3 regions of the Methylobacterium sp. HMF5984 genome follow, and region 1 is predicted to be linked to each of the others. Evidence: predicted binding sites of a transcription regulator. Region 1 holds the regulator's gene; each other region holds the start of a gene.
What was found. The regulator LexA, encoded in region 1, represses DNA repair genes until DNA is damaged. The targets are predictions, from matches to a motif close to TGTTCNNNNTGTGTTCNG.
Positions count from the first base shown of each region.

Region 2: ACFZ8E_RS24055 (ATP-dependent helicase) is a predicted target of LexA. The motif match lies at 2,508-2,525, and genes of this name have one in related genera.
Region 3: ruvC (crossover junction endodeoxyribonuclease RuvC) is a predicted target of LexA. The motif match lies at 4,551-4,568, and genes of this name have one in related genera.

Region 1 is NZ_JBJFLN010000001.1:4,606,715-4,613,061, forward strand. It holds gene ACFZ8E_RS22270 (NAD(P)-dependent oxidoreductase) at 264-1,202, shown strand; gene lexA (transcriptional repressor LexA) at 1,374-2,114, shown strand; gene ACFZ8E_RS22280 (ComEC/Rec2 family competence protein) at 2,108-4,453, opposite strand; gene gltX (glutamate--tRNA ligase) at 4,703-6,130, shown strand; gene gltA (citrate synthase) at 6,339-6,347, shown strand, end outside.
Region 2 is NZ_JBJFLN010000001.1:4,951,199-4,957,545, forward strand. It holds gene ACFZ8E_RS24045 (AsmA family protein) at 1-1,983, opposite strand, end outside; gene ACFZ8E_RS24050 (hypothetical protein) at 2,101-2,337, opposite strand; gene ACFZ8E_RS24055 (ATP-dependent helicase) at 2,536-4,923, shown strand; gene ACFZ8E_RS24060 (PhoH family protein) at 5,301-6,017, shown strand; gene ACFZ8E_RS24065 (hypothetical protein) at 6,151-6,347, shown strand, end outside.
Region 3 is NZ_JBJFLN010000001.1:1,198,978-1,205,324, reverse strand. It holds gene ACFZ8E_RS05650 (phosphoribulokinase) at 1-563, shown strand, start outside; gene rpe (ribulose-phosphate 3-epimerase) at 673-1,359, shown strand; gene ACFZ8E_RS05640 (HAD-IA family hydrolase) at 1,370-2,113, shown strand; gene ACFZ8E_RS05635 (SDR family oxidoreductase) at 2,118-3,173, opposite strand; gene ACFZ8E_RS05630 (YebC/PmpR family DNA-binding transcriptional regulator) at 3,376-4,122, shown strand; gene ACFZ8E_RS05625 (hypothetical protein) at 4,147-4,437, opposite strand; gene ruvC (crossover junction endodeoxyribonuclease RuvC) at 4,616-5,179, shown strand; gene ACFZ8E_RS05615 (YceI family protein) at 5,186-5,812, opposite strand; gene ruvA (Holliday junction branch migration protein RuvA) at 5,989-6,347, shown strand, end outside.

The DNA.
Region 1 (6,347 bases):
TCCGCCGTCGGCGTCGGTCACGCAATGTCGGGAGGCGCTGTCGCTGGTCGCACCTCATGCCCGGGACCTTACGCCGGGCGGCATTGCGAAGCGGTTAATCGCGCTGCGATCGGCGCACCCACTCGGATAGGCGGCGCGGCCGCCTTTACCGACGCGCTCGGCTGCGTGATGACGATGCCCCCAGCCGCGACGTCGCCCGGACGCCGCGGCAGAGCGGGCAGCCCGCCGGCACCGGCCCGGCCGCGGAGAAGGATCGCCGCCCCATGCGCAAGGTCGTCATCAGCGAGTTCATGGACGAGGCCGCGATCGCGGCGGAGCTCGCCGGGTTCGAGACGCTCTACGATCCGACCCTGGTCGACCGGCCGGACGCCCTGCGCGCGGCGCTCGCGGGCGCGTCCGGGCTGATCGTCCGCAACCGCACGCAGGTGCGCGCGGGCCTGCTCGCGGCGGCACCCGACCTCAGGGTGGTGGGCCGCCTCGGCGTCGGGCTCGACAACATCGATCTGGCCGCCTGCGCCGCCCGCGGGATCGCCGTCCATCCCGCGACCGGCGCCAACGACGGCGCGGTGGCCGAGTACGTGATCGGCACCGCGTTGCTGCTGCTGCGCGGCGCCTACGGCGCGAGCGCGCAGGTCGCCGCGGGCGCGTGGCCGCGCAACGCGCTGATGGGACGCGAGATCGCCGGCAAGCGCCTCGGCCTCGTCGGCTTCGGCGCGATCGCCCGCGAGACCGCCCGCCGTGCGGCGGCCCTCGACATGAGCGTCGCCGCCTTCGACCCGCACCTCGCGTCCGACGACGCCGCATGGCGCCCGGCGCACGGCGCGGTGGCGAGCCTGACCCTCGACGCGCTGGTCGCAACGAGCGACGTGCTCTCGCTGCACGTGCCGCTGACCGAGGCGACGCGCGACATGATCGGGCCGGCGGCGATCGCCCGGATGCGGCCGGGCGCGATCCTGATCAACGCCGCCCGCGGGGGCGTCGTGGACGAGGCCGCGGTCGCCGCGGCGCTTCGGTCCGGGCACCTCGGCGGGGCGGCGCTCGACGTGTTCGCCCAGGAGCCCGTGGACGCCGCGGGCGGCGCGGCGCTGATCGACGTGCCGAACCTCATCCTGACCCCGCACATCGCCGGCGTGACGCGGGAATCGAACGTGCGCGTCTCGGCGGTCACCGCCCGCGCCGTGCGCCGCAGCCTCGAGGGCTGAGCCCCGCAGCGCAGCGATCGAAAAGGGGCTCGGCGCGCGACGAAATTCAACGCACCGGTCGGATCGGCCGATGAGAACCCTTGCGGAACACTTGACGAACGTTTAACGTGTTCGTGTTTTGTTTCTGCGGCTCCACCTTCGTGTGGCCGCGCATTCCTGCGAGCCGCGCCGATGCTGACCCGTAAACAGCTGGATCTCCTGCGATTCATCGACGAGCGGATGCGCGAGGACGGTGTTCCGCCGTCGTTCGACGAGATGAAGGACGCCCTCGATCTCAAGTCGAAATCCGGCATCCACCGGCTGATCACCGCCCTGGAGGAGCGCGGCTTCCTGCGCCGGCTTCCGAATCGGGCTCGGGCGATCGAGGTGCTGCGCATGCCCGACGGCGCCGGCCGCTCCAGCGCGCCCGCCCCGGTGCCGGCAGCTCCCGCCGCGCCGCGCCGGTTCACCCCGAGCGTGGTCGAGGGCGGCCGCTCGAAGGCCGTGCCGCCGCGGCCTTCCACGACGCAGATGGTCGACGACAGCGGTCGCGCGGTGTCGATCCCGGTGATGGGCCGGATCGCGGCCGGCACGCCGATCTCGGCGATCCAGAACCAGAGCCACGCGATCACCATGTCGCCGGACTTCCTGGCCGGCGGCGAGCACTACGCCCTGGAGGTCCGCGGCGACTCGATGGTCGAGGCGGGCATCCTCGACGGCGACCTCGTGGTCATCCGCAAGCAGGACACCGCCAACACCGGCGACATCATCGTGGCGCTGATCGACGACGAGGAGGCGACGCTGAAGCGGCTGCGCCGTCGCGGCTCGTCGATCGCGCTCGAAGCGGCGAACCCGGCCTACGAGACCCGCGTGCTCGGGCCGGATCGGGTGCAGATCCAGGGCCGCCTGGTCAGCCTCGTGCGCCGTTACTGAAGGGTATCGCCCGGCATCTCCGGGTTCGGGCCGTCCGCGGTCGGATCGTCGGGTGCCGGGTCGGCCTCCTCCGCCCGGGGGGGCGGGGCGGCCATGCCCTGGAACGGGACGTCCTTCGGCTTGGGCTCGGCCGCGGGCGACGATCCGCCCGCTGCCTCGTCATCCGTTCCCTGGGGCGGGGGACGGACCATCGCGGGGCGCCACGGCAGCGTCCGTCCCGGCTCATGCGTGTCGGCCAGAATGAAGCCATTCGGCTCGACGCGGATCGCCACGGCGCCGTGGCTGGCGAGGTAGGCGCGATCGATGACGAGGGCGGCGGCGCAGCCCGGCGGTGCGGCGAGCGCCGTGATCAGCACCGAGGCCTTGGCGCAATCCTGCGCGAAGCCGCGGCGATCCTTCAGAAGCGCCACCGCGCGCCCGTCGGCCAACCGAAGCGTGCATCCGATCCGATCGCAGGCGGGACCGCCCGTCGCCTGCGCGCCCGGCCTGCCGTCGCCGTCGGCCTTCAGCCACTGCTCCAGCACGAAGTTCGACGGGCGCCCGAGGGCGACGAGGCTGCCGTCGGCGCGGCGCACCGCCGCCCCGCTGCCCTGGCGGTCGACGTAGATGTCGTAGCGGGCCGGCATCGTCGCTAGGCCGAGCCCGAGCAGCGCCGGCGGCAGGGCGAGCCAGCGAAGGCGCGAGACCGGGAGCGTCGCGAGCAGCAGCCCCGCGGCGAGGCACCCGAGCGCGGCGGTGCCGAAGGCCGGGACCACGACGTTGGCGCGCCCGAGCCCCTGGATCCAGCCGGAGATGGTCAGCATGCCGCGCACCGCCAGTCCCATCAGCCACCAGACCGGCTGGTCGAGGGCGAACGGGTAGGCGACGATGCCCAGCACCGCCGCCGGCATCACCGCGAGCGAGACCAGCGGCAGGGTGAGCGCGTTGCCGATCAGCCCGTAGGGTTGGACGGTCTGGAAGTGGTAGGTGGCGAAGGGCGCGGTCGCGACCTGCGCCACGAGCGTCGTGCCGAGTGTGCCGACCACCGTCGTCAGCGACAGCGCGATCAGCCGGCCGATCCGCCCGGCCCCGTCGCGGCGGAACATCCCTCCATCGATCAGGCGGGCGCAGGCGATGAGGCCGGCCACCGCCCCGAACGACATCTGGAAGCTCGGGCCGAGCAAGCCTTCCGGCTCGTGCGAGAGCGCGATGAGCGCGGCGAGAGCGAGGTTGCGCATGCTGAGCGCCGGGCGATCGACCAGGATCGCCCCGAGCATGATCAGGGTCATCACGAGGGAACGCTCGGCCGCGATGTCCCAGCCGGAGAAGACGCAGTAGGCGGTGACCCCGACCATCGCCAGCGCCGCGGCGATCTTCTTGATCGGCCAGGCCAGCGCCAGGAACGGCACCAGGGCGAGGCCGGCACGGACGAGCCAGAACACGACCCCGGCGGCCAGCACCATGTGGAGCCCTGAGATCGAGACCACGTGGTAGATCCCCGCCGCCCGCAGCGTGTCGTTGGTGGCCAGCGCGATCAACCCGCGCTTGCCGGTCACCAGGGCGGCGGCGACGGCGCCCGCCTGACCGCCGTTGGCGTCGGTGATCCTGCGGGTCAGCGCGTTGCGAGCGTCGTCCACGGCGGCCGCGAGCCGGAGCGACCACGGCACCGGCTCGGGCGGCGGCTTCACCGCGATCTTGCCGAGGAGCGAGCCGACCGCGCCGATCCCGCGGAAGTAGGCGTCGCGGGCGAAATCGTAGCCGCCGGGGCGGGCCGCCTCGGGGGGCGGCAGCAGGCGGGCGGTGGCGGCGATGAAGTCGCCCGGCCGCAGGGGCGGCGCCTTCTTGAACGAGACGCGCACCCGGACCGGCCGCTCGGCCGCGGCCATCGTGCCGAGGCTCGCGACCCGCACCACCAGGCGGGCGCCCTCCTCACGCTCCTCCAGCGATTCGATCAGGCCTTCGAGCGGCGCGATGATGGTGCGGGTCAGCACCGGCGCCGCCACCTGCGCGACCCGCAGGGCGCTCGCCGCGAAGCCGAGGAGCGCCGCCATCAGCCCGAGGGCGACGGCCAGCGCCGCGGGCCGGGCACCGAGGAACGGCAGGGTCGCGGCGCAGGCGCCGGCTGCGACGAGGGGCGCCCAGAGCGAGGGCATGCCGTCGGTGGCGGTGAAGAACGCGAGGATGCCGGCGCCGAAGGCGACCGCGAGCCAGGGAAACAGCCGCCGCTGCTCGGCCTCGATCGCGAGCCCGCCGACGACCCAGCCGCGCACGGCCGGCCCGAGCACGGCGGGCGACGGGAAGCGGCCTGATGCCGACGTGGCGACGGCCCGTCCCGTCGATCGTGCGATGTCCCGCGCCATGATCGGCACACCGGTCGGCGCGAAACGGCTGCGCCGACCCGATTCTTAACGCATCCGCGAGGGCGTGCTAGAGCCGTCCGGGCCGGGTCCGGGCGCAGGTCCCCAGCTTCCGTGCGTCGTCGGGGACGACGAACCGCCTTTCCCTCCGTCGCAGAGCGATCTAGACGCGCGCAACCGGATCGGCCGATCCGTGCCGCGGCCGCGTTCAGGGTGCTCCTTCAGCCCCGTCACCAGAAGATCCATCGTCCGATGTCGTCACCCGTCGTCACGCGCTTCGCGCCCTCGCCCACGGGCTACCTCCATATCGGGGGCGCCCGCACGGCGCTGTTCAACTGGCTCTACGCCCGCCGGATGGGCGGCCGGATGCTGCTGCGCATCGAGGACACCGACCGCGAGCGCTCGACGCAAGGGGCGATCGACGCGATCCTCGACGGGATGAGCTGGCTCGGGCTCGATTGGGACGGCGACGTGGTGTTCCAGTACGCCCGCGCCGAGCGCCATCGCGAGGTCGCCGAGAGCCTGCTCGCCTCGGGCAACGCCTATCGCTGCTACGCCACGCCGGAGGAGCTGACGCAGATGCGCGAGCAGGCCCGGGCGGCGGGCAAGCCGCTGCGCTACGACGGGCGCTGGCGCGACCGCGACCCGTCCGAGGCACCGGCCGGGGTAAAGCCGGTGATCCGGCTGCGCGCCCCGAGCGAGGGCGAAACGATCGTCGACGACGCGGTGCAGGGCCGCGTCACCTGGGCCAACCGCGATCTCGACGACCTCGTGCTGCTGCGCTCGGACGGCAACCCGACCTACATGCTCGCCGTCGTCGTCGACGACCACGACATGGGCGTCACCCAGGTGATCCGCGGCGACGACCACCTCACCAACGCCGCGCGCCAGAGCCAGATCTTCTCAGCGCTCGGATGGGAGGTGCCGAGGATGGCGCACATCCCGCTGATCCACGGGGCGGACGGGGCCAAGCTGTCCAAGCGCCACGGCGCGCTCGGCGTCGACGCCTACCGCGACCTCGGCTACCTGCCGGCCGCGCTCCGCAACTACCTCGTCCGCCTCGGCTGGAGCCACGGCGACCAGGAGGTGTTCTCGACCGAGGAGATGGTGGCGGCCTTCGACCTGAAGGCGATCGGCCGCTCGCCGGCGCGGTTCGACTTCGCCAAGCTCGAGAACCTCAACGGCCTCTACATCCGCGGCGCGGCGGACGCCGACCTCGTCGACGCGATCGAGCGCATCCTGCCGAACGTCGGCCCGGAGCGCGGCCTCTCGGCACCGCTCGCGCCGGCCCTTCGCGAAAAGCTCGTCGCGGCGATGCCGGGGCTGAAGGAGCGGGCCAAGACCCTGATCGAGCTGCTCGACAGCGCCTACTATCTCACCGCCGCGCGGCCGCTGGTGCCGGACGAGAAGGCTTCCGCCCTCCTCACCGACGAGGCGCGCGGGCGGCTCGCCGCGATCCTGCCGGCGCTGGAAGCCCTGCCCGACTGGAACGCCGCCGCGACGGAAGCGGCCGTGCGGCACTTCGCGGAGACCGCCGGCCTGAAGCTCGGGCAGGTCGCCCAGCCGCTGCGCGCGGCGCTGACCGGGCGCACGACCTCGCCGCCGCTGTTCGACGTGATGGCGGTGCTGGGACGCGCGGAGAGCCTCGCCCGTCTCGGCGACGGCATCACGAAGGGTTGAGACCGCCGCCGCAGCGCACGCGCGGCCCGGTTTTCGCTTGGCGTCTCGACGTGGTTGTCATCCGCCCCGTTGCTGGCGCTCGGCCGATCCGCTAACCCGATGGGCTTGTGAGCACCTGCAGCAAAATGCCGGTGACTTCGGGTCCCGGGCGGCGCGGAGCGCAGCCTGGGCCGGCTTCGATTCGTTGCCAGGAAAGGGTCCACGTTCCATGAGCGCA
Region 2 (6,347 bases), 340 kb from region 1:
CCTCGCCCCCTCGACCGCGCCGGCGCGGCTGACCAGCGACAGGTCGAGGCTGCCGCCCGCGGCTTGGCCCGTGGCGGCGAGCCGCAGCGCGTCGGCGTCGCCCGCGTCGCGCTCCAGCGTGACGGCGAGGTCGAGCGCGCCGGCGCGCAGGAAGGCCGGGATCAGGCGCGTCTCCGCGATCCAGACCCGGTCGACCAGGGCGACCAGCGGCGCCGCCACCGGGGCCGAGAGCCGGCCGGCGACGCGCCCCGTGCCGTCGGCGCCGATCCGCCCGGACAGCTTGGCGTTGGCGCCGGCCAGGTCCGTCACGTCGAGGCTGTCGACGACGAGGGCGGCGCCGTCCGACTGGATGCTGGCCGAGAGCGTGCCGTTCCCGGTGCCGGTCGCGCCGTAGCGCAGGTCGCGCGCCTCGATGGTCAGGCCGAGGTCGTGGCCGTGCAGCCCCGCGAGCGCGTTGCCGAGCGGCGGCAGGCCGGCGACGTCGAGGCCGCGGGCGCGGATCTGCGCGTCGAACCGGCCGCGGGTCCGGCCCTCGGCCGGGGTGTAGCGGGCATTTCCGGTAACCTGCGCCTCGCCCAGCGCGAGCCGGAGGTTGCGCAGGGAGAACGCGGTGCCGGCCGCCGAGACCTCGGCCGAGACCTCGACCGGCCGCCCGTCGAGCAGCGCCGTCGGCGGCCCGTCGAGGCCGAGCCGGCGCAGGTAGCGCCCGAGCCCGTCGGAGGCCGCGGCCGCGAGCGCGACCGGGCCGGTGAAGCGCGGGCTCGGATCGGTGTCGATCTCGCCGCTGGCCGTGATGGTCGCCGCACCCGGCGCCACGGCCGAGAAGCGTCGCAGCAGCAGGCCGCCGGTGCGGTCGAGGGTGCCCGTGGCCTTGAGGTTGGACCATTCCTCGAAGCCGAGCACGGCCGCCTCGACCGAGAGGTCGAGGTCGAGCATCACCGGCAGGCCGCCACCCGATTTCGCGCCCACCTTGGGCAGCCCGCGCGCCACGAAGGCCTGCCCGCCCGGCGAGAGCAGGAAGGCGTCGAGGTCGAGGCGGCGCGCCTCCAGGGTCAGCCCCGCGCGCCAGCGGCGCAGGTCGATCTGGCCGCTGCCGGAAAGCCGCAAGGCTTGCCCGCCCGGATCGATCTCGGCGTTGACGCCCTCGAACCGGACGAGGGCGCCGCGGGCCTTGAACTTGCCGCCCAGCGCGAACGGCAGGTAGGCGCCGGCGGCCTGGGCCGGCGGGCCGACGACGAGGCGGGCGCTGCCCTCGGCCTCGGCGACGAGCGGGCGCGGCTCGGTGCTGCGGGCGCCGCCGCGCGGATCCGCCGGCACGAAGGCGACGCGGGCGTCGGCCTCGAAGCGCGGATGGGCGTCGCCGCCGCCCGAGAGCTTCAGGGCGACGGCGCCGTCCGCCGCCGGCTCGCCGCTGACCAGGGTGAACGGCAGGCCGCCGCTGGTGCCCGCGACCCGCCAGGGGCCGACGAGGGCCGGCGCCTGGATCTGCACGGCTTCCGCGTAGAACTGGTCGGTGCGCCCGGTCGCGGGCACCACCGTGGTCAGCAGCAGCTGCTGGACGTGGAGGTCTTCGATTGCGAGGTCGCGGCCGCGCAGGGCCTCGCCGAGGCCGGCCGGCACCACGAGGGCGTCGCCCTCGGTCACCGGCAGCTTGACCTCGGCGCGGCCGATCCGGGTCTCGGTGAAGCGGAACGCGCCCGCCAGCAGCGGGCTCAGGCCGAGCTCGGCCTTGACGAAGCGCAGATCGAGGGCGGGCCGTCCCGGCTCGTCGCCGAGATGAAGGCGGTCGAGGCGCAGGCGCGGCGAGGGCAGCAGCCGCACGTCGATGCGGCCCTCGCTGCGCACCGGCAGGCCGAGGGACCGGCTCACGGTCGCGTCGACGAAGGCGCGATGGGCCGGCCAGTCGATGAAGGGCGGCACCGCGAGCGCCGCGACGAGGATCAGGATGACGGCGCCCGCGAGCGCGGTCAGGAGGTCACGCACCGTGATCGTTCCGCATGCACCCCGCGCCACCCGGCGGGTTTACGGCGGGCATAGCACGGCGCGAGACCGCAGGCGCCAGGGCGCCCGCGGCCTCGGTTCAACGCCCGCGGGCTCCGCTCAGCGCCGGGGGGCGACGATCACGCCCGGGGTGGGTTGGGGTGCCTGCATCTGCTGGCTGCGCTGGATCTCCATGCGCGTGGTGTTGTTCTGCGAGGTGAGGTTCTGCTGCAGCGCCCGGGACTCGCCCTGGCGGGCGAAGGACTCGTTGGCGGCGTCGGGGTTGCCCTGCCGGACCTGCGCGAGGGCGGGCGTGGCGGCGAGGGCGGCGATGATGGCGATCGGCACGATGCGCATCGGGCGCTCCTGTGTGGGGGATGTCTGTCGATGATGTGAGCAAGCGGCCGGCCTGCTTCAAGTTCCCTCCCGGCGGCCGCGCGGGGCGGCGACATTGCGTCCGGGCCTCGGGCTCCGGGCCTCGGCGATCGCGCCTCAGCGTCGAGGCCTCGGCGTCCGGGTCTCGACGCCGTTCGCGTTTTGGTCCAGGGATTGCCCATGCCGAACTCTTCGCATGCGACGCCGCCTTCCGACGCGGAGCGTGGCTCCAGCTCCATCGCCGCCCGCGCCATGGGGGCCTTGCGCCCGAGCGCGTCCTCCTATCTCGACGGCCTGAACGACGAGCAGCGCCGCGCCGTCGAGGCGACGGAGGGCCCCGTCCTGGTGCTGGCCGGCGCCGGCACCGGCAAGACGCGGGTGCTGACGACCCGCATCGCCCACCTGATCACGACCGGCCGGGCGCGGCCGTTCGACATCCTGTCGGTGACCTTCACCAACAAGGCCGCGCGGGAGATGAAGCACCGCATCGGCACGCTGATCGGGCCGGCCGGCGAGGGCATGCCCTGGCTCGGCACCTTCCACGCCATCGGCACCAAGATCCTGCGCCGCCACGCCGAGCTGGTGGGCTTGAAATCCGACTTCACGATCCTCGGCACCGACGACCAGCTGCGCCTGATGAAGCAGGTGCTGAAGGACCAGAACATCGACGAGAAGCGCTGGCCGGCACGCGCGCTCGGCCACGTCATCGACGGCTGGAAGAACCGCGGCCTCGGCCCGGACCAGATCCCGGCCGGCGAGGCGCAGGCCTTCGCCTTCGGCAAGGGCGGCGACCTCTACACCGCCTACCAGGCCCGGCTCGTCACGCTCAACGCGGTCGATTTCGGCGACCTGCTGCTGCTCTGCCTCAAGCTGTGGCGCGAGAATCCGGACGTGCTGGCCAACTACCAGGACCGGTTCCGCTACATCCTCGTCGACGAGTACCAGGACACCAACGTCGCCCAGTACCTCTGGCTCAGGCTGCTCGGGCAGGTGCGCAAGAACATCGCCTGCGTCGGCGACGACGACCAGTCGATCTACGGCTGGCGCGGGGCCGAGGTCGACAACATCTTGCGCTTCGAGCACGATTTTCCCGGTGCCGTGGTGGTCCGCCTCGAGCGCAACTACCGCTCGACGGGCCACATCCTGGCCGCCGCCTCGGGCCTGATCGCCAAGAACCAGGGCCGGCTCGGCAAGACCCTGCGCACGGAGGACGAGCTCGGCGAGCCCGTCACCGTGTCGGGCGCGTGGGATTCGGAAGAAGAGGCGCGGCTCCTGGCGGAATCGATCGAGGCGCTCCAGGCCAAGCAGCACCCGCTCTCCGAGATCGCGGTGCTGGTGCGGATCTCGGCGCAGATGCGCGAGATCGAGGACCGCTTCGTCCAGCTCGGCCTGCCCTACCGGGTGATCGGCGGCCCGCGCTTCTACGAGCGCGCCGAGATCCGCGACGCGCTGGCCTACCTGCGCGCGACCAACAACCCGTCCGACGACCTCGCCTTCGAGCGGATCGTCAACACCCCCAAGCGCGGCCTGGGCGACGCGACGCTGCAGCAGCTCCACCTCTACGCCCGCGCCGAGCAGGTCCCGCTGCTCCACGCCGCGCGAAAGCTCTGCGAGACCGACGAGCTCAAGCCCCGCGTGCGCTCGACGCTGCGCGCGCTCACCGAGAGCTTCTCGCGGTGGGCGCGGCTCGTCGAGAGCAACCCGCATTCCGAGGTGGCGCAGACCATCCTCGAGGAATCCGGCTACACCGAGATGTGGCAGAAGGAGAAGTCGGCCGACGCCGCCGGGCGGCTGGAGAACCTCAAGGAGTTCGTCCGCTCGATGGAGGAGTTCCCCGACATGGGCGCCTTCCTCGAGCACGTCTCGCTGGTGATGGAGGCCTCTGAGGCCGAGGGCGCCGAGCGCGTCTCGCTGATGACCCTGCACGCGGCCAAGGGGCTGGAATTCGACACGGTGTTCCTGCCCGGCTGGGAGGATGGCCTCTTCCCGAACCAGCGCGCCCTCGACGAGAGCGGCCGCGCGGGCCTCGAGGAGGAGCGTCGCCTCGCCCATGTCGGGCTGACGCGGGCCCGCAAGCGCGCGAAGCTGTCCTTTGCCGTCAACCGCCGCATCCACGGCCTGTGGTCCTCGACCATCCCGTCGCGCTTCATCGACGAGCTGCCGGAATCGGCGGTCGACGTGATCGAGGCGCCGGCCCACTTCTCCGCCGGCGCCTCGCGCTTCGACCGCAATCCGCAGCCCTTCGGCTCGAGCTACGGCACGCCGGGCTGGCAGCGGGCGCAGGCCAATACCGGGCAGCAGAACAACTTCGGCAAGGGCGCGGCGCACACCACCGCCCGCGGCTTCGGCGCCTCGCCCGGCGGCGGGCGCGGCGGCCCGCGCCAGATCGAGGGCGAGCTGATCGCCAAATCCACCGGCACGCCCTCGGCCTTCGAGGCCGGGATGCGGGTTCTGCACACCAAGTTCGGCCCCGGCGACGTGGCCGCCGTCGACGGCAACAAGCTCACCGTTGACTTCGACAAGGCCGGTCGCAAGATGGTGCTCGACAGCTTCCTGCAGCCGGCCTGAGGCCGCTCGCGGACGAGCGTGACGTCGGGCGCAGGACACGACCTTGGGCGGACCGGACACGGCCCCATCCCCCGACCGTCCCGGCGCACCATCCGCCGTCGTCCGAGCCATTTCAGCAACACCTGCCGGGCCCCGTCATGCGGCCGTCGCATCGCCCGACTCTATGGTGCGCGCGTTGCATGCTCCGGCAACGACCAGGCGGGCCGCGCAGCGGCTCGTCTTGTCCACAAGCTTCGTGTCGAGGGCCGGAACCGGCTCGACGCAGCGTCATTGCTTCCGAGAGGAGAGATAAGCCCACGATACGAAGGTTAGAGCGAAGAGCGGTTTCTGGTTAGCAAGTCCTTTTGGTTGGCAAATCCCACGCGGAGTGTTGATCGATGAAAAGACGGCGCGCACGACTCGAGCTGGTGGAAGACCGCACGGTCCGGCTGCACAGGACCCGCTTCGACGAGGAACGAAACCTAGGCCCGATCCAGCCGCTGACCGACCGGCAGGCCGAATACCTCGACGCGCTCGCCCTGAACCCGCAGGTCATCGTGCTCGGCCCGGCCGGCACCGGCAAGACCTACATCGCCGGCACACGCGCCGCCGACCTGCTGCGCCAGCGCCGGATCGCCAAGGTGATCATCACCCGCCCGAACGTTCCCGGCGGCCGTTCGCTCGGCTTCTTTCCCGGCACGCTGGAGGAGAAGATCGCGCCCTGGGTCGCTCCCCTCACCGAGGCGATGAAGGAACGGATGGGCGCCGCCGCCTTCGAGATCGCCTTGAAGGCCGGCGACATCGAGATCGTGCCGTTCGAGGTGATGCGCGGGCGCACCTTCAAGGACTGCCTCGTGATCCTCGACGAGGCGCAGAACACGACCACCGCCGAGATCAAGATGTTCCTCACCCGCATCGGCGACGCCTGCCAGGTGATCATCAACGGCGACGTCTCGCAGACCGACCTGCGCGAGACCTCGGGGCTGCGCACCGTCATCCACCTGATCAAGAGCCGGATGATGCCGATCCCCGTGGTCGAGTTCACCCGCGACGACATCGTCCGCTCCGGAATTTGCGCGGAGTGGGTGAAGGCTTTCGAGGAAACGAATCTGTAAGTTGCGAGTTACCAGCGGCGGGTCGAAGCGGAGACCCGCCGCGCTTCACCGGCGCGACGTCCTTCTCTCATCTCCCGGACCCGGGAGATGACATGGGTGCCGCGGCCCGACGACAAGAAACAGGATTATCTCCGTGAGGAAACTGACCTTCGCCGTTGCCGTTCTGGCCTCGCTCGGCGCCGCCGCCATCACCGCCCCCGCCTCCGCCGCCCCGGGCGCCCCGATGGGCGTGACCGCCCCCGACGCGATCGAGCATGTCCAGATGCACCGCATGGAGCGTCGCATGATGCATCGCCGGATGGAGCGTCGCATGATGCGCCGGCACATGGA
Region 3 (6,347 bases), 3.4 Mb from region 1:
CCGCACGCTACGGGCGGCCGCAGGGCAGCTTCACCGAGTGGGAGGATTTCGCGCCCGGCTCCGACCTGCTGTTCTACGAGGGCCTGCACGGGTGCGTCGTCGACCAGACCCTAGACCTCGCGCGCTACCCCGACCTGAAGATCGGCGTCGTGCCGGTGATCAACCTCGAATGGATCCAGAAGCTGCACCGGGACCGGTCGTTCCGGGGCTATTCGACCGATGCGGTCACCGACGTGATCCTGCGGCGGATGCCGGATTACGTGCAGACCATCTGCCCGCAATTCTCCTGGACCGACATCAACTTCCAGCGGGTGCCCACGGTCGACACCTCGAACCCGTTCATCGCCCGCTGGATCCCGACGGCCGACGAATCGATGGTGGTGATCCGCTTCAAGGACCCCAAGGGCATCGACTTCTCGTACCTGCGCTCGATGCTCGAGGGCAGCTTCATGAGCCGGGCCAACTCGATCGTCATCCCCGGCGGCAAGCTCGACCTCGCGATGCAGCTCATCCTCACGCCGATCATCATGCAACTCGTCGAGCGCAAGCGCCGGCTCGCCTGACCGCACGGGTCGTCGCGGGCAAAAAGTCCGGCTGTTTTGGCCGGGCTTCCCCACCCCTCATCAGCCCGCGCGAGGGCGTGTCGGCCCCGCGCGTCTCGGAACCTGCCGCATGCCAAAGGCCATCATCGCCCCCTCGATCCTGTCGGCCGACTTCGCACGGCTGGCGGAGGAGACCCGCGCCGTGGACGCGGCCGGCGCCGACTGGATCCATCTCGACGTGATGGACGGGCATTTCGTGCCCAACATCACCTTCGGGCCCCCGGTGGTGAAGGCCTTGCGCCCGCACACGATGAAGTTCTTCGACGTGCACCTGATGATCGCGCCGGCCGACCCCTACCTCGCGGCCTTCGCAGACGCCGGCGCCGACGGCATCACCGTCCACGTCGAGGCCGGGCCGCACAGCCATCGCTCGCTCCAGACCATCCGGAGCTTGGGCAAGCGCACCGGCATCGCGCTCAACCCGGGAACGCCCGCCGCGATGGTCGAGCCGCTGCTCGACCTCGCCGACATGGTGCTGGTGATGACGGTGAACCCGGGCTTCGGCGGCCAGAGCTTCCTCGGAAGCGCGCTGGAGACGGTGGCGCGGGTGAAGGCGATGATCGCGGGCCGCGCCATCGATATCCAGGTCGACGGCGGCGTCGACGCCGAGACGGTCGGCCGTGCGACGGCCGCCGGCGCCAACGTGTTCGTCGCCGGCAACGCGGTGTTCAAGGACGGCCCCGACCGCTACGCCGAGCGGATCGCCGCGATCCGCGCCGGCGCCGAGGCGGCGAGCGGCCGGGCGATCCGATGCTGATGGCGACCTCATGCTGAAGGCGCTGATCTTCGACGTCGACGGGACGCTGGCCGAGACCGAGGACCTGCATCGCCAGGCCTTCAATCACGCCTTCTCCGAGCTCGGCCTGCCCTGGCACTGGGACCCGGCGTGCTACGCCGACCTGCTGACGGTGATGGGCGGGAAGGAGCGGCTCACCCACTACGTCGCGACCCGCCACGGCGATGCCGCGGACCTGCGTGCGCGCATGCCGGAGATCCACACCCGCAAGACCGCGATCTACGGCGGCCTCGTCGCGGAGGGCGCGCTCGCGCTCCGCCCCGGCGTCGCGAGGCTGATCGCCGAGGCGCGGGCGGGCGACGTCCGGCTCGCGATCGCGACGACCACCACCCGCGCCAACGTGGACACGCTCCTTGCCGTCAACTTTCCGGCCGGCGACCGCCCCTTCGACGTGATCGCCTCGGGCGACGAGGCCGCCCGCAAGAAGCCGGCCTCCGACATCTTCGATCTCGCGGTGCAACGCCTCGGCATCGCGCCGTCGGAGGCGATCGCGTTCGAGGATTCCGCCGCCGGCATCCGCTCGGCGCTCGATGCCGGCCTGCCGGTGCTGGCGACCCGCAGCCGCTACACCGAGACCCACCGCCTCGACGGCGCGTTCTCGGCGGTGTCGGATCTCGGCGAGCCGGGGCATCCGCACCGGCACGTCTTCGGGTTCGCGTGGGCGGACGGGGTGGTGACGCTCGCGGGCCTGAGGGAGTGGCACGCGAGCGCCTGACCCGTCAGTCGCGACGGGCGAGCCGGCGACCGGCCGACTGCCGGCGCGCATCGTGCCGTCCCTGCGCTTCCGTCGCGAACAGCGTCGTCCCCGCGACGAGGCCCAGCGCCGCGGCAAGCCCGAGCTTCAGCCATTTCGGGTCGACGGCGGCGACGTGGCCGACGGCGCGGTCGTCGAAACGGCCATGGGCGCCGGGATCGGTGTCCACCGGCTCGTAGAGGTTGTCGGCTCGGTGCTTGTTGGCGCGCACGCTGGTCATCTCCCCGCGATATCCGTGACGGGCGAGATACCCGTCGATCCAACCCGGGATCACCATGTTGCCGACGATCGCCTTCCAGGCCGACGTCCCGATCCAAAGCTCGCGGGGCGCCGCCTGCGCGGCCGCGTAGACGTGGCGGGCGATCGCCTCGGGCTGGTAGATCGGCGGCACCGGCTCGAGCTTGCGCGGCAGCACCGAGCGGGCCCAATCGAATTGCGGCGTGTTCACCGCAGGCAGCTGCACCATCGTCAGCCGTACCTTGCTGCCGTCGTGCAGCAATTCGCTGCGCAGCGAGTCGACGAAACCGCGCACCGCCGCCTTGGCCGCGCAATAGGTCGCCTGCAGGGGGATCGAGCGGTAGGCCAGGGCCGAGCCGATATGGACGATGGTGCCGGAATCCTTGGGCACCATGTGCTCGAGCGCGGCGAGCGTGCCGTGGACCTGGCCGAGATAGGTCACCTCGGTGACGCGACGGAACTCCTCGGCGGAGGTCTGCTGGACGGGCGCGTAGACCGTCACCATCGCGTTGTTGACCCAGACGTCGATGCCGCCGAACGCCGCGACGACCTCGGCGGCCGCCTGGCTCACCGCGTCCGCGTCGGCGACGTCGGCCGCGAACGCCATCGGGCGTCCGCCGGCCCGCACCACGTCCTCGATCGTCCCGTGCAGGCCGGCCTCGCCGCGGGCGATCAGGCCGACGTTCCATCCATGCCGGGCGAACTCGCAGGCGACCGCCCGGCCGACGCCGGCGCTGGCGCCCGTGACCACGACCGTCCGTTTCCGCTCAACCTGTTTTCGCATTCTGTCCTCGTCGGCGCGCCGGTCGGCCGCGGTTCGGGAACGCCCGTCGCCGCCGATCTTTCCGTCGTCGGCCGATCGCGTTCGCGTGTGCCGCCCGCGTTGCCTCCCCGCGCCGCACGCGCGTATAAACCGCGGCATCCCCGCCCGGCGGCGTCGAGGGCGCGAGCCCTCCGCCGCCAAGACCTAAAGAACGCGCGACGCCATGGCCGGCCATTCCCAGTTCAAGAACATCATGCACCGCAAGGGCCGGGTGGACGCCGTCCGCTCGAAGCTCTTCGGGAAGCTCGCCCGCGAGATCACGGTGGCGGCCAAGCTCGGCCTGCCCGATCCGGCGATGAACGCACGCCTGCGCGCGGCGATCATCGCGGCCCGCGCCGAGAACGTGCCCAAGGACAACATCGAGCGGGCGATCAAGAAGGCGGCCGGTGCCGACGGGGAGACCTACGAGGAGATCCGCTACGAGGGCTACGGCCCGGGCGGTGCCGCGCTGATCGTCGAGGCGCAAACCGACAACCGCAACCGCACGGCCTCCGACGTGCGCTCGGCCTTCACCAAGTCCGGCGGGAGCCTCGCCGAGACCGGCGCCGTCGCGTTCATGTTCGACCGTGTCGGGGTGGTCGGCTTCGCGGCCTCGGTCGCCGACGCCGACACGATGCTGGAAGCGGCGATCGAGGCCGGCGCCGACGACGTGCGCTCCGACGAATCCGGCCACGAGATCACCTGCGCGCAGGACTCCTTCGGCGAGGTCACCAAGGCCCTGGAGGCGCGCTTCGGCGAGCCGACCCGCACCGGCCTCGTCTGGAAGGCGCAGAACACGATCGACGTCGACGACGAGACCGGCGAGAAGCTGATCCGCCTCGTCGAGGTGATCGAGGACCAGGACGACGTGCAGAACGTCTACGTCAACTTCGCCCTGTCCGACGCGCTGGTGGCCAAGCTCGAGGCCTAAGGCGCGAGACGCGGGGCGCGGGCGTCAGCGGGGCGAGGCCGCCCCGCTGCGGTCGCAACGGAAGGGCGCGACCCCGATCGCCGGGTCCTGCAGCACGCGGCCGCCCGAGGCCTCGCAGCGGACCTGGAAGGAATCGTGCGGCCCCCAGAAGCTCCAGATCGTGAACATCGGCAGCACCATCATCAGGCAGACGCTGCCGATGACCATGCCCGCCGCCCAGGCGTTGCCGCGCAGCGGTTTCGGCGGCTCCGGCCGCATCGGCGGCATCGGCGCGAGGAAGGCCAGGGTCGGCACCAGCCAATCGAGGGTGTTCATCCGCCAGCCCGCCCGCAGTTTCGACCCGCATCGTGGCGCGCCGCGAAGCCGACGGTAGTTCGATCGCCTCAGTTTCGAAAGTCGGCCAGCCGCGACCGTTTGGCGAAACCCTTCGTTCACGCTATGTGCTCAGACAGAGCCGGTACGGCGTTCCGGCCGTGCGGCCAAGGTCCGGTTCATGACGCCCATCCGCATCCTCGGCATCGATCCGGGCCTGCGCCGCACCGGCTGGGGCGTCGTGACGGTGACGGGGGCGAAGCTCGCCTACGTCGATTGCGGCGTCGTCACCTCGGACGGCGACCTGCCGCTGGCGCTGCGCCTGCGCGAATTGCACGAGGGCATCACCCGGGTCGTGCGGGACTTCTCGCCCGACGAAGTTTCCGTCGAGGAGACCTTCGTCAACAAGGACGCGCAGGCGACGCTCAAGCTCGGGCACGCCCGCGCCATCGCCCTGCTGGTGCCGGCGCTCGCCGGCGTGCCGGTGTTCGAGTACGCGGCGAACCTGATCAAGAAGTCGGTCTGCGGCTCGGGGCATGCCGAGAAGGCGCAGATCCAGGCGATGGTGCGCTTCCTGCTCCCGAAGGCCGAGTTCAAGCTGGCGGATGCGGCCGATGCGCTCGCCATCGCCATCACCCACGTCAACCATCGCGGCGCCCATGCGCTCAAGCGCGCCAACCCGCCGCCCGGCGCGGCCGGGCCGGGCGCCGCGCGGATCGCGGCGGCGTTGGCCAAGCTCGGCTGAGGCCGATCAGTTCACCGCCTTGAACTCGCCTTCGAGGCGCAGGACGACCTCGTCGCCGAGCATCGGCAGGTAGGCGTCGATGCCGAAGTCCGAGCGCTTCAGCACGGCGCGGCCGTCGAAGCCGACGGTGTAGGCCTTGTCGACGGGATGGATGCCGGCCTGGTTGAAGGTCGCGTCGAAGGCGACCGGCTTGGTGACGCCGCGCAGCGTCAGGTCGCCGGTGACGCGCGCCGTGGTCGGGCTCGTCGCCTCCACCGCGGTGGCGGCGAAGGTCGCGCTCGGGAACTTCGCGGTGTCGAAGAAGTCGGGCGCCTTGAGATGCGCGTCGAGCTTCGGGTTCACGCCGGTGATGCTGTCGGTGCCGATCGTGACCTTGAGCCGGATCTTGGTCGCGTCCTTGGGGTCGAGGGTCGCGTCGCCGGTGACGTCGGTGATCTGCCCGTAATAGGTCGAGAAGCCGAGATGGCTCAGCGACCAGGTGATCTTGGCGTGGTCGGGATCGAGGCGGTAGGCGCCCGGCCGGACCTGCGTCGGGTCGGCGCTGGGGGCAGTCGCGGTGTCGGCGGCCCGCGCCGGCGAGAGGGCGAGCGTCTGGGCGAGTGCCAGGGCGAGGAGAAGCAAGGGTCCGCGCATCGGGATCGCCTGGGTTGTAACCGACCGTTTCCCTGCCCTGATCCCACGAAGCTCGGCCGCTCTCAAGACTGGCCTTCCGAAAGACTCGCCACGCTTCGCCGGATGGCGGCGATGCGCGGCATTCTGTAGGCAGCGGACGGCACGCTGGACGCGGCAGCGCGAATGATCGGGATCTCATGATCGGGAAGCTCAAGGGCGTGGTCGATTCCTACGGCGAGGATTTCGTCCTCCTCGACGTCCAGGGAGTCGGGTACGAGGTGCATTGCTCGGCGCGCACGCTCCAGCGCCTGCCGAAGCCCGGCGAGCCGGCCGTCCTTTCGATCGAGACGCATGTCCGCGAGGACATGATCCGCCTCTACGGCTTCCGCTCGGATGCCGAGCGCGAGTGGTTCCGCCTGCTCCAGACCGTGCAGGGCGTCGGCTCCAAGGTCGCCCTCGGGCTGCTCTCGGTGCTGGAGCCGCCTCAGCTCGCCTCGGCGATCGCCATGGGCGACAAGACCGCCGTCGCGCGTGCGCCCGGCGTCGGCCCGCGGCT